4 regions of the Streptomyces sp. NPDC091416 genome follow, and region 2 is predicted to be linked to each of the others. Evidence: riboswitches for the same ligand, from Rfam matches in the RefSeq annotation. Region 2 holds a riboswitch; each other region holds the start of a gene.
The links. Region 2 has a riboswitch for thiamine pyrophosphate ahead of ACIQMX_RS34295 (purine-cytosine permease family protein). Riboswitches for the same ligand answer to the same signal wherever they lie in the genome.
Positions count from the first base shown of each region.

Region 1 (3,165 bases), on a different contig from region 2:
GAACGCGACGGGCACGGCCATCAGACCGATCCGCACCGCTCCCCCGCGCAGCAACCGGGCGCGCGCGGACTTCCCGCGCGCGCCCGGTCCGCGTACGGGAGTCTTCGCTACTTCACTACGAGCGAGGACCATGACTGGACCCACTGCTCACGGTTCTTGGCGATCTCGTCCGGGGCGACGGTCGACGGCTCGTCGACCGTGGCACCGAACTCCGTGAAGAGGTCCGGCACCTTCGCACCCTTGTTGACCGGGCTGACGAACATGTTGAGCGGCATGTCCTCCTGGAACTTCTTGCCGATCAGGAAGTCCAGCAGGGCCTTGCCGCCCGCCTCGTTCTTCGCTCCGTCGAGCAGGCCGGCGAACTCGATCTGCCGGAAGCACGTCCCGGTGGCGACGCCGGTCGGGGCGGTCTTGGGCTGCGGGTCCGCGTACAGCACCTCGACGGGCGGGCTGGAGGCGTAACTGACCACGAGCGGGCGGTCGGCCTTGGCCTTCTTGCCTCCCGCGGAGCCGGAGAACTCCTCGTTGTACGCCTGCTCCCAGCCGTCGACGACCTTGACGCCGTTGCTCTTCAGCTTCTTCCAGTAGTCCTGGTAGCCGTCCTCGCCGTACGTGGCGACGGTGCCGAGGAGGAAGCCGAGGCCAGGCGAGGAGGTTGCCGCGTTCTCGGTGACGAGGAGGTTCTTGTACGCGGGCTTCGCCAGGTCGTCGAAGGTCTTCGGCGGCGCGAGCTTCTTGTCGGCGAAGTACTTCTTGTCATAGTTGATGCAGATGTCGCCGGTATCGACCGGAGTAACCCGGTGCTTCTCTGCGTCCAGCTGGACATCGGCGGCGACCTGGTCAAGTCCCTTGGCCGCGTACGGCGTGAACAGGCCGTTGTCGAGGGCGCGCGACAGCAGGGTGTTGTCGACGCCGAAGAACACGTCACCGCGCGGCGAACCCTTGGTCAGGATCTCCTGATTGAGGGCGGCACCGGCGTCACCGCTCTTCAGTACCTTGACGGTGTAGCCGGTCTCCGCGGTGAACGCCTTCAGTACGTCCTTGGAGGCGTTGAAGGAGTCGTGGCTGACGAGGGTCACCGTCTTGGACCCGGAGCCCCCGGTGGAGCCGGACGCCGAGTCGTCGGAGCTTCCGCAGCCGGCCAGCGCGGTGGCGCCGAGCGCGGCGGCGACGGCCGTCCCCGCGATCTTCTTGGTGGTGCTCATGTGATTCCTCCTGGAGTGACCAGGAAGAGACGCGGCCCTGCCCGCACCGGTCGGAACCGGAAGCGGGCAGGGCGCAACAGCTTGAGTAAGGTCCGAACTTCCTACCCGGAATGACCCGGGCGAGGTTCAGAGGGTCTGCGGCCAACCTGTCCTTGGTGCCGCACTCTCAGCGCTGTGGCGCTCCCCTGTCGGAATATGAAGTTGATTTCGAGCCCAGGCTACACGGCCGTTTCCGGCCTCAGCGCTCGGATGCCGCCAGCTGCCCGCAGGCCCCGTCGATCTCCTGACCGCGGGTGTCCCGGACCGTGACCGGCACCCCGTGGGCGGCGATCGCCTCGACGAAGGCCTTCTCGTCCTCGGGCCGCGAGGCGGTCCACTTCGAGCCGGGGGTCGGGTTCAGCGGGATCAGGTTGACATGGACCCGCTTGCCCTTGAGCAGCCGGCCGAGCCGGTCGCCACGCCACGCCTGGTCGTTGATGTCGCGGATCAGCGCGTACTCGATGGAGATGCGACGGCCGGACTTCTCCGCGTACTCCCACGCGGCGTCCAGCACCTCGCGGACCTTCCAACGGGTGTTCACCGGTACGAGGGTGTCGCGCAGCTCGTCGTCCGGGGCGTGCAGCGAGACGGCGAGACGGCACTTGAAGCCCTCGTCGGCGAACCGCAGCATGGCGGGAACGAGGCCGACGGTGGAGACCGTGATCCCACGCTGCGAGAGCCCGAGACCGTCGGGCTCGGGGTCGGTGAGACGGCGGATCGCACCGACCACGCGGTTGTAGTTGGCGAGCGGCTCGCCCATGCCCATGAAGACGATGTTGGACAGCCGGGCAGGGCCGCCCGGAACGTCACCGTCGCGCAGGGCGCGCATGCCGTCGACGATCTGGTGGACGATCTCGGCGGTGGAGAGGTTGCGGTCGAGACCGGCCTGGCCGGTGGCGCAGAACGGGCAGTTCATGCCGCAGCCGGCCTGCGAGGAGATGCACATCGTGACGCGCTCGGGGTAGCGCATCAGGACGGACTCGACCAGCGTCCCGTCGTGCAGCTTCCAGAGGGTCTTGCGCGTGGTGTCGTTGTCGCAGCTGATGTGGCGGACCACGGACATCAGGTCGGGGAACATCGCCTCGGCGAGCTTGTCCCTCGATCCGGCGGGGATGTTGGTCCACTCCGCCGGTTCGTGCGCGTACCGCGTGAAGTAGTGCTGCGAGAGCTGCTGGGCGCGGAACGGCTTCTCGCCGATCGCGGCGACGGCTTCCTTGCGCTCGGCGGGCGTGAGGTCGGCGAGGTGCCGCGGGGGCTTCTTGGCTCCGCGGGGCGCGACGAAAGTGAGTTCTCCGGGCTTAGGCATGGTTCTTCCAGTGTCGCAGACGCGCTGTGGTCCTCGTGGTCGTCGCCCGCTCCGCCGGAACCTGCGCTGTTGCCGCGGACCCGCATCGGCCGCTGCCGGCCTGTCCCTGCGGCCATCGGGCCACTGCGTCCGGCAGCACCGTCGTGACGGATCGCACCATGAGCCGGGGCCGGACCCTCCGCCCTGCGGGCATCGTCCACCCCGCAGGAACCGAGTGGCCGGACGGCGACCGTCCTCCGTATCGGCCGCCTCCGGCGGAAGGGTGGCGTGCAGCGCGGCGAATGTGGGCCTGTGCGGCCGGTCATGCGCGCGCCGGCCCGGCCGCACGGTGACGCGGGTGCCCGCCTGGTCGTCCCGTTCGGCCGGCTCCGCCACCGCAGACAGCAGTGAGGGTCCGCCGTCCTGTGGACGGCGGACCCTCACTCACCCGGTTACGGGGCGTTCTTCTCAGCCGGTGCCGACGAAAATCACCATCAGCAGCCAGACCACCGGCGCCGTCGGCAGCAGCGAGTCCAGCCGGTCCATGATCCCGCCGTGCCCCGGGAGGAGCGTGCCCATGTCCTTGATCCCGAGATCCCGCTTGATCATGGACTCGCCCAGGTCGCCGAGCGTGGC
Region 1 covers NZ_JBIVTU010000011.1:245,700-248,864, reverse strand. Annotated here, with positions in the region: gene ACIQMX_RS29895 (iron ABC transporter permease) at 1-21, opposite strand, end outside; gene ACIQMX_RS29890 (thiamine ABC transporter substrate binding subunit) at 108-1,205, opposite strand; TPP riboswitch at 1,286-1,402, opposite strand; gene rlmN (23S rRNA (adenine(2503)-C(2))-methyltransferase RlmN) at 1,444-2,550, opposite strand; gene ACIQMX_RS29880 (phosphatidate cytidylyltransferase) at 2,998-3,165, opposite strand, start outside.
Region 1: another riboswitch for thiamine pyrophosphate. It lies ahead of ACIQMX_RS29890 (thiamine ABC transporter substrate binding subunit); the one in region 2 lies ahead of ACIQMX_RS34295 (purine-cytosine permease family protein).

Region 2 (3,165 bases):
GTCGCCGCGGTGGCAGCGGTGGCGGCGGAGGCCCGGAAGCGGCGGTGCATACCGCCCCGCGACGCCAGCAGGTCAGCGGCCGGCCGCCCGGCGGCGCAGCCGCAGGGGTGCGTAAACGGCGAGCGCCGCGACGAACGCGACGTAGTAGGCAAGGTCCGCACCGTGGAGTGCCGCGGCCACCGGTCCTACGTACAGGCTCGTGTCCATGAACGGAACCGCCGCGCCGAAGGCGACGACGAACGCCGCGAGAGCGGGCCACCACGGCTGCGGGCGGTCGCTCTCGGCAGCCGGCTCGAAGGGAGCTCCGCCCCTCTCCCCGGCGCGCGCGAACCAGTCGACGGCTACGACCGCCACGAATCCGGGGATCCAGTAGCCGACGAACAGCAACACGTTCTGGAAGCGGGCCGTGGTGTCCGCGGCGTGCATCCACAGCACCAGCGGGAAGCCGAGTACGGCAGCGAGGGCCGCCGCCAGCGGCCGCGGGATGGGTACTCCGACGGTCTGAAGGGCCAGAGAGCCGCTGTAGTCGTTCATCGCGTTGCTGCACAGGGCCGCCAGCGCGACGGCCAGCAGCCCGAACGCGCCGAGCGCGCCGCCTCCCAGCAGTTCATCGACGCCCCTCGCGGTCTGGTCGGTGAAGGCGGAGGCTCCCCACAGGCCGAGCGCCTGCACGGCTACGAAGGAGACCGAGATCCCGAGAAGCGTGTACCAGAACATGCGGGGGCGGGAGGCGGACCGCGGCAGATACCGGCTGAAGTCGCTGGCGTACGGGGCCCAGGAGAGCGCGAGGCTGAGTGCGATGGTGCTGGTGAGCACGAATGCGCCGGCGCGGTCGGCGCCGTGCACCGACCCGGTGGTGGTGGGGTGGACGCCGTCGAGGAGCTTGACGGCCAGCGCGACGAAGGCCGCGGCCAGTACGAAGGTCATGATCTTCTGGAGCCGGTGGATCGCCTCGTAGCCGAAGACACCGAGGAGGCCCTGCCCCACCATCATGACGAGTACGCCCAGCCAGAACGGCCATCCGCACAGCCGGGCCAGCGCGTCCCCGCCGAACAGGCCGATGAGCGCGTCCCACGCGACCGACGACAGCCACTGCAGTACGCCGGGAACGGCAACGGCCCGGCCGAATGCGAGCCGCGCGAGCGGCAGTTGACCTGTCCCTGTGAGGCTGCCCCAGGTCCCGAGGTACGCGGTGGGCACGGCACCGACGAGCGTGCCGAGCACCACAGCCACCAGCGCGGTGGTGAAGTCCAGCCCGAGGACGATGCCGATCGTGCCGGTGAAGACGCCTGTCATGGTGAGGTTGGGGGCGAACCACACGGTGAACAGCCGCCCGGGAGCGCCGTAGCGGTGCGACTCGGGGACCGGGGCGATCCCGCGGGTCTCGATGCGCAGATCACCGCCGGCGGAGGACGTCCGCCCGTCGGGAACGGGCCGGCAGCCGGCGTCCGCCGGACCGCTCGGAGCATGGGGAAATGACATGGATGACATCCCTCCGCCAGTGCTAACTGGTTCAGGTTCGACGGGTGTGATCTCAGCCCCGCTGGTCGGGGCACCCCGTGTCGGATTGCGTCGGCAAGGCTAACCCACGTGTTCGGGCCCCGATGACAGGGCTCCGGCCGCTCGGCCGAGAGCCCGCGTCCCGGCTTGCTCATGCGCCTCGTTGAGCGGGGCGCGATCTTTGCGGAGGCATCCCCGGTGACAGGGGGAGGCCGCCGGAGAGGAGCCCGCAAGCGGCTCCGGCGGCGCGCCGTCCCGCGGGCACGGACTGTCAGCCCGTGGAGGTGGGCCGGTGGCGCGGGGCCCCGGCGATCTCCACGGTGGAGGTGACCCGGACGACCGACGGGGACCGGGGCGCCGAACCGAACCCGAAGGTGACCGGGGGGTCGACGGGAGCGAGCCCGCCGAGATCCCGCCCGTCCAGCATCGCTGTTGCCGCACGGACGCGGTGCAGGTCCCGCGCTCCGTACCACTCACGACGGTCCGGACCCGCGCGGCCCAACGTGCGGACACCCGGCAGCAGGCGGGCCGGAATGTCGCAGACGGCGGCCCAGGTGCGGCTGCGGGCCAGGGGCGCGGGCACCACGCGCAGCAGCCTGCCCAGGGCGGTCCGGGAACCGGTGACGAGGTCCAGCACCAGCGGCCCCGCACCGACGTGCCAGCGGTTCCCGTCACGCCTGACCTCCACCGGCACCACCTCCACGCGCTCGAACACGTAGGTGTCCGCGACGAATTCGGCGATCCGGCGGGAGGGGGCGAGCAGACCGCGCTCGCCGTCCGGGTGCTCGATCATGACATCGCTGAACGCCCCGAACGGGGACCGTGGCCAATGCCCCCACACGAGCCGCGTCCCCGAGACCGTGCCGACGGCCCCGATCCATCCGTCGAAGTGCAACCGTTCCTGTGCCATGGCGACAGTCTGGCCCGCCCCGCCCGGACACACCGGGACCGTCGCCCCGGACACGAACGCGGCGGCGCACCGGCCGCCCGGGGTGTGGCACTCCGGGACCCCCACCGGCCACGCGGGCTCGGCGTCCGAGGGGGATTACCTCACAAGTCGCCACGCGAAAATCTATGTCGGCGACAGTAGACATTGGATGGCGGCGTGATTATGGTTTCTCTCGTAGCCGGAAAGGCCGCGGGGGCCTGGCAGAGATGAACTGCCGGGCAGCAGTACGTGCGGTGCGGGTGGTTGCAGTTCGCAGGACGGTTCGGTGGCGGAGTTCCGAAGCCAGGGTGGTTGCAGGACGGCGACGGGGCTGGCGACCGGACCGGGTGGCCCGCAGTGATCAGGGGCGGCCCTGCAGCGGTACCCGTAAGAGCGTGCGCAGAACCAGCGGTCAAGTCAGTGAGCAGCAACCTCGGTGAAGGCGTCGGCTGCGGACGCGCGCACCGGGTTCGTCAGTGGGTTCCAAGCCGGAGCAGGACGGGCGACGGAGCCGGCGGGCGAGGCGAGGCGCTGTCACAGGCCACCGAGCAGTACAGCGTCAGTAAGTGATCGGTCTCAGAGGGAAGAACGGAGGAGCCAGGCGCCATCGGGATCGCCCGGGTGGAATGACAGAGCCCGGGTACCGCAGGACATCGATAGTGAGGTGGTCTCCGGTCAAGCAACCGCGATCCCCGCAGACCCGGCAGCATCACGTCGGGACATGCGGAAACAGAAGG
Region 2 covers NZ_JBIVTU010000015.1:58,345-61,509, reverse strand. Annotated here, with positions in the region: gene ACIQMX_RS34295 (purine-cytosine permease family protein) at 73-1,482, opposite strand; TPP riboswitch at 1,474-1,570, opposite strand; gene ACIQMX_RS34290 (hypothetical protein) at 1,772-2,410, opposite strand.

Region 3 (3,165 bases), on a different contig from region 2:
GTCCGGCTGCCGGTCGTCGCCCGGGTTCAGGCCCAGCCATGCGGAGGTCATCGGATCATGCGCCGCCACCTGGTCGAGGTGGCTGTCGGCAATGCTGCGGGGTGTGACCGATTCATGTGGCATGGACATATCTTGACGGACCGTCGGAGTGCACATCCAGGCCCCGCGTGCACTGTTGCGGACGGACCCTCGGCCCGTCCGCAGCAGTGCTCGTCCGGCGTCAGTCCGTGAGCGGGAGGTACACCCGGTTGCCCCGGGCGGCGAACTCCTCGGACTTCACCGCCATACCGGCCAGCGCCTCCGCATCGAACTCGGTGGGGACGGCGGTGGCCCCGTCACCGTGCTCGTCACGGATCTTCTGGGAGATCTTCATCGAGCAGAACTTCGGTCCGCACATCGAGCAGAAATGCGCCGTCTTCGCCGGTTCGGCAGGCAGCGTCTCGTCGTGGAACTCCCGTGCCGTGTCCGGGTCGAGGGCCAGATTGAACTGATCCTCCCAACGGAACTCGAACCGGGCGTCCGACAGCGCGTCGTCCCATTCCTGCGCCCCCGGATGCCCCTTGGCGAGGTCTGCCGCATGGGCCGCGATCTTGTACGTGATGACGCCGGTCTTCACGTCGTCCCGGTTCGGCAGGCCGAGGTGCTCCTTGGGCGTCACGTAGCAGAGCATCGCCGTCCCCCACCAGGCGATCATCGCGGCGCCGATGCCCGAGGTGATGTGGTCGTACGCGGGGGCCACATCGGTGGTCAGCGGGCCGAGTGTGTAGAACGGCGCCTCCTCGCAGATCTCCTGCTGGAGGTCGATGTTCTCCTTGATCTTGTGCATCGGGACATGGCCCGGCCCCTCGATCATGGTCTGGACCCCGAACCGCTTGGCGATCGTGTTCAGTTCGCCGAGCGTACGCAACTCCGCGAACTGGGCCTCGTCGTTGGCGTCCGCGATCGACCCGGGGCGCAGCCCGTCGCCCAGCGAGTACGTCACGTCGTACGAGGCGAGGATCTCGCAGAGCTCCTCGAAGTTCTCGTAGAGGAACGACTCCTTGTGGTGCGCGAGGCACCACGCGGCCATGATCGAGCCGCCCCGGGAGACGATGCCGGTCTTGCGGCGGGCCGTCAGCGGCACGTACGGCAAGCGCACGCCGGCGTGCACCGTCATGTAGTCGACGCCCTGCTCGGCCTGCTCGATGACGGTGTCCTTGTAGACCTCCCAGGTCAGCTCCTCCGCCCTGCCGTCGACCTTCTCCAGGGCCTGGTAGAGCGGCACGGTTCCGATCGGCACGGGGGAGTTGCGAAGAACCCACTCACGGGTGGTGTGGATGTTGCGGCCGGTGGACAGATCCATGACGGTGTCGGCGCCCCACTTGGTCGCCCAGGTCATCTTGTCCACCTCCTCCTCGATGGAGGACGAGACCGCGGAGTTGCCGATGTTGGCGTTCACCTTCACCAGGAACCGCTTGCCGATGATCATCGGCTCGGTCTCCGGGTGGTTCACGTTCGCCGGCAGAACGGCCCGGCCGGCGGCGATCTCCTCGCGCACGACCTCCGGATCGACGTTCTCCCGGATCGCGACGTACTCCATCTCGGGCGTGACCTCGCCCCGGCGGGCGTACGCGAGCTGGGTGACGGGGCGGCCGTCCCGGCTGCGTCGCGGCTGGCGGGGGCGGCCGGGGAAGACCGCGTCCAGGTTGCGCAGCCCACCGCGCGGCGAGGTGTGCTTGAGCCCGTCGTCCTCGGGGCGTCCGGGACGTCCCGTGTACTCCTCGGTGTCGCCGCGGGCGATGATCCAGTTCTCCCGCAGAGGCGCCAGTCCGCGACGGACGTCGGTCTCGGTGGCGGGGTCGGTGTACGGCCCCGACGTGTCGTACAGCGTCACGTCGTTGCCGTTGGTGAGGTGCACCTGGCGGACCGGCACCCGAAGGTCCGGACGTGAGCCCTGGACGTAGCCCTTGTGCCAGCCGATGGACTTCCCGGCCTGGCCGTTCTGGTTCGAGGCAGGCGTGCGTGTGTCCGATGTGGTCATGAGACCTACTCCCTACGCCGGCATTACCCGGTAACAGGTTCGGCGGTCGGCGCAGCCTGTCCCGTACGGACGTACGGAGATCAGCGCCCTCTCAGCCCGGTGCTCCGAGCTCCCGCGTGTGCAAAGGTGCCACCACGCTAGCGCCCTTGCTGGCGAGCTGAACAGAGGGCCCTTCTCTTCTTGCGATGATCGGCCGGTGACGTCCCCCCATAACGACCCCGAACCGCAGGGCCATCAGCACGGGCACTCCCACAGCCACGGCCCCGCCGCACCCGTCTCCGGCCATCTGCGCAAGGTGATCGCCGCCGTACTGATCCCGTTCGCGGCCGCGGTCGTCGTCGGACTCGTTGTCCTCTGGCCCGGTGGTGCGCCGGCGCACGAGCGCACCGGTGTCGGCTTCGACCGGCAGACCCAGCAAGGAAAGGTGGTGAACATCGCCAAGGTCGACTGCAAGGACGTGAACGCCTCCCAGCTACCCGTCGGCGACGAGGCCGGTCCGCCCGCCGACGAGCGGACCGGGGACGACGGAGCCGGCCTCTGCGGGAAGGCCACCGTCGAGATCACGAGCGGTCAGGACAAGGGCCGGAAGTTCGTCGAGGTCGTCCAGCCCGGCGCACCCCGGCAACTGCGGGAGGGGCAGGGGGCGGTCGTGGCGTACGCCCCCGACGCTCCCCACGACCTCCAGTACTCCGTGACCGACGTGAACCGGAAGTTCCCGTTGATGCTGCTGGCCGGGATCTTCGCGCTGGTGGTGGTCGCCGTGGGCAGAATGCGTGGGGTGATGGCCCTGGTGGCGCTCGCGCTGTCCTTCGCCGTCCTGACCCTGTTCATCCTTCCGGCCATCCTGCAGGGATCGAACCCGCTGGTCGTGGCGGTCGTCGGGGCGAGCGCCATCATGCTGATCGCGCTCTACATCTGCCACGGGCTGACGGCCCGCACCTCGGTCGCCGTCATCGGCACCCTGATCTCACTGCTGCTGATCGGGCTGCTCGGCTCGCTCTTCATCGGCTGGGCGAGCCTGAGCGGTAACACCGACGACAACACCGGTCTCATCCACGGCCTGTATCCGCACATCGACATGAGCGGACTGCTGCTGGCCGGAGTCATCATCGGCTCCCTGGGGGTACTCGACGATGTGACGGTCA
Region 3 covers NZ_JBIVTU010000006.1:278,033-281,197, reverse strand. Annotated here, with positions in the region: gene ACIQMX_RS20105 (DUF885 domain-containing protein) at 1-123, opposite strand, end outside; gene thiC (phosphomethylpyrimidine synthase ThiC) at 221-2,020, opposite strand; TPP riboswitch at 2,013-2,146, opposite strand; gene ACIQMX_RS20095 (YibE/F family protein) at 2,217-3,165, shown strand, end outside.
Region 3: another riboswitch for thiamine pyrophosphate. It lies ahead of thiC (phosphomethylpyrimidine synthase ThiC); the one in region 2 lies ahead of ACIQMX_RS34295 (purine-cytosine permease family protein).

Region 4 (3,165 bases), on a different contig from region 2:
TCATGCGGGCTGCTCCTGACGTACGGGGGCGGCGGGTGAGAAACGACTGGGGGAGAAGGGGCGTGCCACCTCGGGCAGTTCGCCATCGGCCAGCAGCTGCGCCATGGCGTCCCCGGTGACGGGCGTGAGCAGCACGCCGTTGCGATGGTGGCCGGTGGCGAGGTGGAGGCCGGGCAGTGCGGTGCGGCCCAGCAGCGGGGCGTTGTCGGGGGAGGCGGGGCGCAGGCCGGCGAGGGTCTCGGTGAGCGGCAGCTCGGTGATGCCCGGCATCAGTTCGTGAGCGTCGCGCAGCAGCTCGTACACACCGCCCGCCGTGACCGTGGTGTCCCAGCCCATTTCCTCGCTGGTGGCGCCGATGACCAGTTCGCCGTTCTCGCGCGGTACGAGATAGACGTGGCTGCCCCGGACCACGGCCCGCACGGTGCGGGAGAGGAACGGGGCGTAAGCGGGGGGCACGGCCAGCCGCAGGACCTGGCCCTTCACCGGGCGGACCGGCGGCAGGACGTGCTCCGGCACTCCCGCGAGCCGGCCGCTGAGGCTGCCCGCGGCGAGAACGACCTGATCGGCCACCGGCTGTGTCCCGTCGGCCAGTACGGCTCCCGTGGCCCGGCCGCCCGTGACCGTGAGCCGCTCGGCCCGGTGGCGGTGGAAGACGACGCCGGCCCGTTCGCACGCCGCGACCAGTGCGGCGGCCAGCCGTCGCGGGTCGACCTGGTGGTCGCCGTCGACCCGCAGCCCGCCGCGCACGCCGGGTGCGAGCATCGGTTCCAGGCGGCGGCACTCGCGGCCGGTGAGCCACTCCGACTCCAGTCCCGAGCGGCGTTGCAGGGCGTGGAGTTCGCGCAGATGGGCCCGGTCGTCCGCGTCGAGCGCGACCGCGAGGGTGCCGCAGGCGCGGAAGCCGATGTCCTGTCCGCTCGCCGCCTCCAGCTCCGCCGCGAACGCCGGATAACGCGCGGCGGAGGCGACGTTGAGGCCGAGCAGCATCTCCTCGCCGTAGTGGAGTTCGGTGACTGCGGCCAGCATCCCGGCCGCGACCCGGGCGGCGCCGCCGCCCGGTGCGGGATCGACGACCGCGGTGGCCAGGCCGCGCTGAGCGGCCCGCCAGGCGGTCACCAGGCCGATGATGCCGCCTCCGATGACGAGGACGTCGGACCCGTTCGTACCGTGCATACGCATGGGCGTCCAGCCCCTCCCTTCGCCGGCATGACCCGGATCAGGTTCGTACGGTCGGAGGCCGTCCAGCCTCCCTCTCAGCCCGGTGCGTCCGGGCTCCCGCGAGTGATGTGCACGGCCACCCTAATCCCCTGGCCCACGGCCCCGGCAAGGGAGCCTCCGACGCCGCGGACGCGGACACGGGAAGGCGATCCGGCGGCCGCATCACGGGAACCGACTTCCTGACGACCCGTCAGGTGTTTAAGGTGGACAGGTGGACGAGCAGACCGGACAGCAGCAGCAAGGGCCGCGGCACCGCCGCCGCGTCGTGATCGCCGGAGCGGGCATGGCGGGCGTGCAGACCGCCGTGGCCCTGCGGGAACAGGGCTTCACCGGCCCCGTCACGCTGATCGGCGCCGAACCCCACCAGCCGTACGACCGGCCCCCGCTGTCGAAGGCGGTCCTGCTGGGCAAGGCCGAGGACTCGGCCTTCGACATCGACTTCGAGGCGCTGGACATCACCCTGCGGCTCGGCCTGGACGTGACCGCGCTGCGCCCGGCCGAACACGAACTGGACACCCGGAACGGGCCCGTCCCCTACGACGTCCTGGTCGTCGCCACCGGCGCCGAGCCCCTGGTGCTCCCCGGCTCCGAGGGCGTCCCGGGCGTCCACCTCCTGCGCACCCTGGACGACGCCGCCCGGCTGCGCCCGGTCCTGGAGCGGCAGCACGACGTCGTGGTCGTGGGCGCGGGCTGGATCGGCGCCGAGTTCGCCACCGCCGCCCGCGCGGCCGGCTGCGCGGTCACCGTCGTCGAGGCCGCCGACCGCCCGCTCGCCGGCGCGCTGCCCGCCGAGGTCGCCGCCCCCATGGCCGGCTGGTACGAGGAGAGCGGCGCCGCACTCCTCACCGGCGCCCGGGTCGCCCGCATCGAACCCGGCCGCGTGGTCCTGGCCGACGGCCGCACCCTCCCGGCGGACGCGGTCGTCGTCGGCATCGGCGCCCGGCCCGCGACCGGCTGGCTCGCCGGATCGGGGATCGAACTCGGCCCGGACCGGTCGGTGACCGCCGACGCGTCCCTGCGCACCTCGCTCCCCGACGTGTACGCGGTCGGGGACTGCGCCTCCTTCCCCTCCGCCCGCTACGGCGAGCGCCTGCTCGTCCACCACTGGGACAACGCGCTCCAGGGCCCCCGCACCGTCGCCGCCGCCATCACCGCCCCGGAAGGCGACGGGCGGTCCCCGGCCTACGACCCCGTGCCCTACTTCTGGTCCGAGCAGTTCGGCCGCTTCGTCCAGTACGCGGGCCACCACACGGGGGCCGACACCCTGGTGTGGCGCGGCGATCCGGCCGAGCCGTCGTGGACGGTGTGCTGGCTGCGCGACGGCGCGCTCGTCGCCGTACTGGCGGTCGGCCGTCCGCGCGATCTGGCGCAGGGGCGCAAACTCGTCGAATCGGGGGCGGAACTCCTGCCGGACCGGGTCGCCGACCCTTCCGTGCCCCTGAAATCGGCCACGCGCTGACGGCCCGGACGGCGCCCGTACGGTCGGCCCGGGTACCGACTGTCGGTCCGGGATGGCACGCTTGTCCCCGTGACCGAGATTGACGCAAAGATCGATGCTCTCGTCCCTGCCTGGCTCCACCTTCCCGACATCGCCGAAATGTTCGGTGTCGAGGTGACGCGTGTACGCCAGCTGGTCAAGGAGGGCCAGCTCATCGCCGTACGACGTGGTGAGAACCGGGCGCTTCAGGTGCCTGCCGCCTTCATCGACGGCGACAAGGTGGTCAAGGGCCTTTCGGGGACCCTGACGCTCCTGAAGGACGACGGCTACTCCGACGCGGAGATGCTGGAATGGCTCTTCACCCCCGACCCGAGCCTGCCGGGCACGCCCGCGCAGGCGCTGAGTGAGAATCGCGGCACGGAGGTGAAGCGCCGCGCCCAGGCGCTCGCCGTCTGACCCGTTGCCGCACAGCTTCCGACCCGCTGCCGCGCGGGGGATGCGGGCCGCTC
Region 4 covers NZ_JBIVTU010000007.1:104,968-108,132, forward strand. Annotated here, with positions in the region: gene thiO (glycine oxidase ThiO) at 1-1,179, opposite strand; gene thiS (sulfur carrier protein ThiS) at 1-4, opposite strand, end outside; TPP riboswitch at 1,177-1,289, opposite strand; gene ACIQMX_RS21645 (FAD-dependent oxidoreductase) at 1,502-2,677, shown strand; gene ACIQMX_RS21650 (Rv2175c family DNA-binding protein) at 2,747-3,112, shown strand.
Region 4: another riboswitch for thiamine pyrophosphate. It lies ahead of thiO (glycine oxidase ThiO); the one in region 2 lies ahead of ACIQMX_RS34295 (purine-cytosine permease family protein).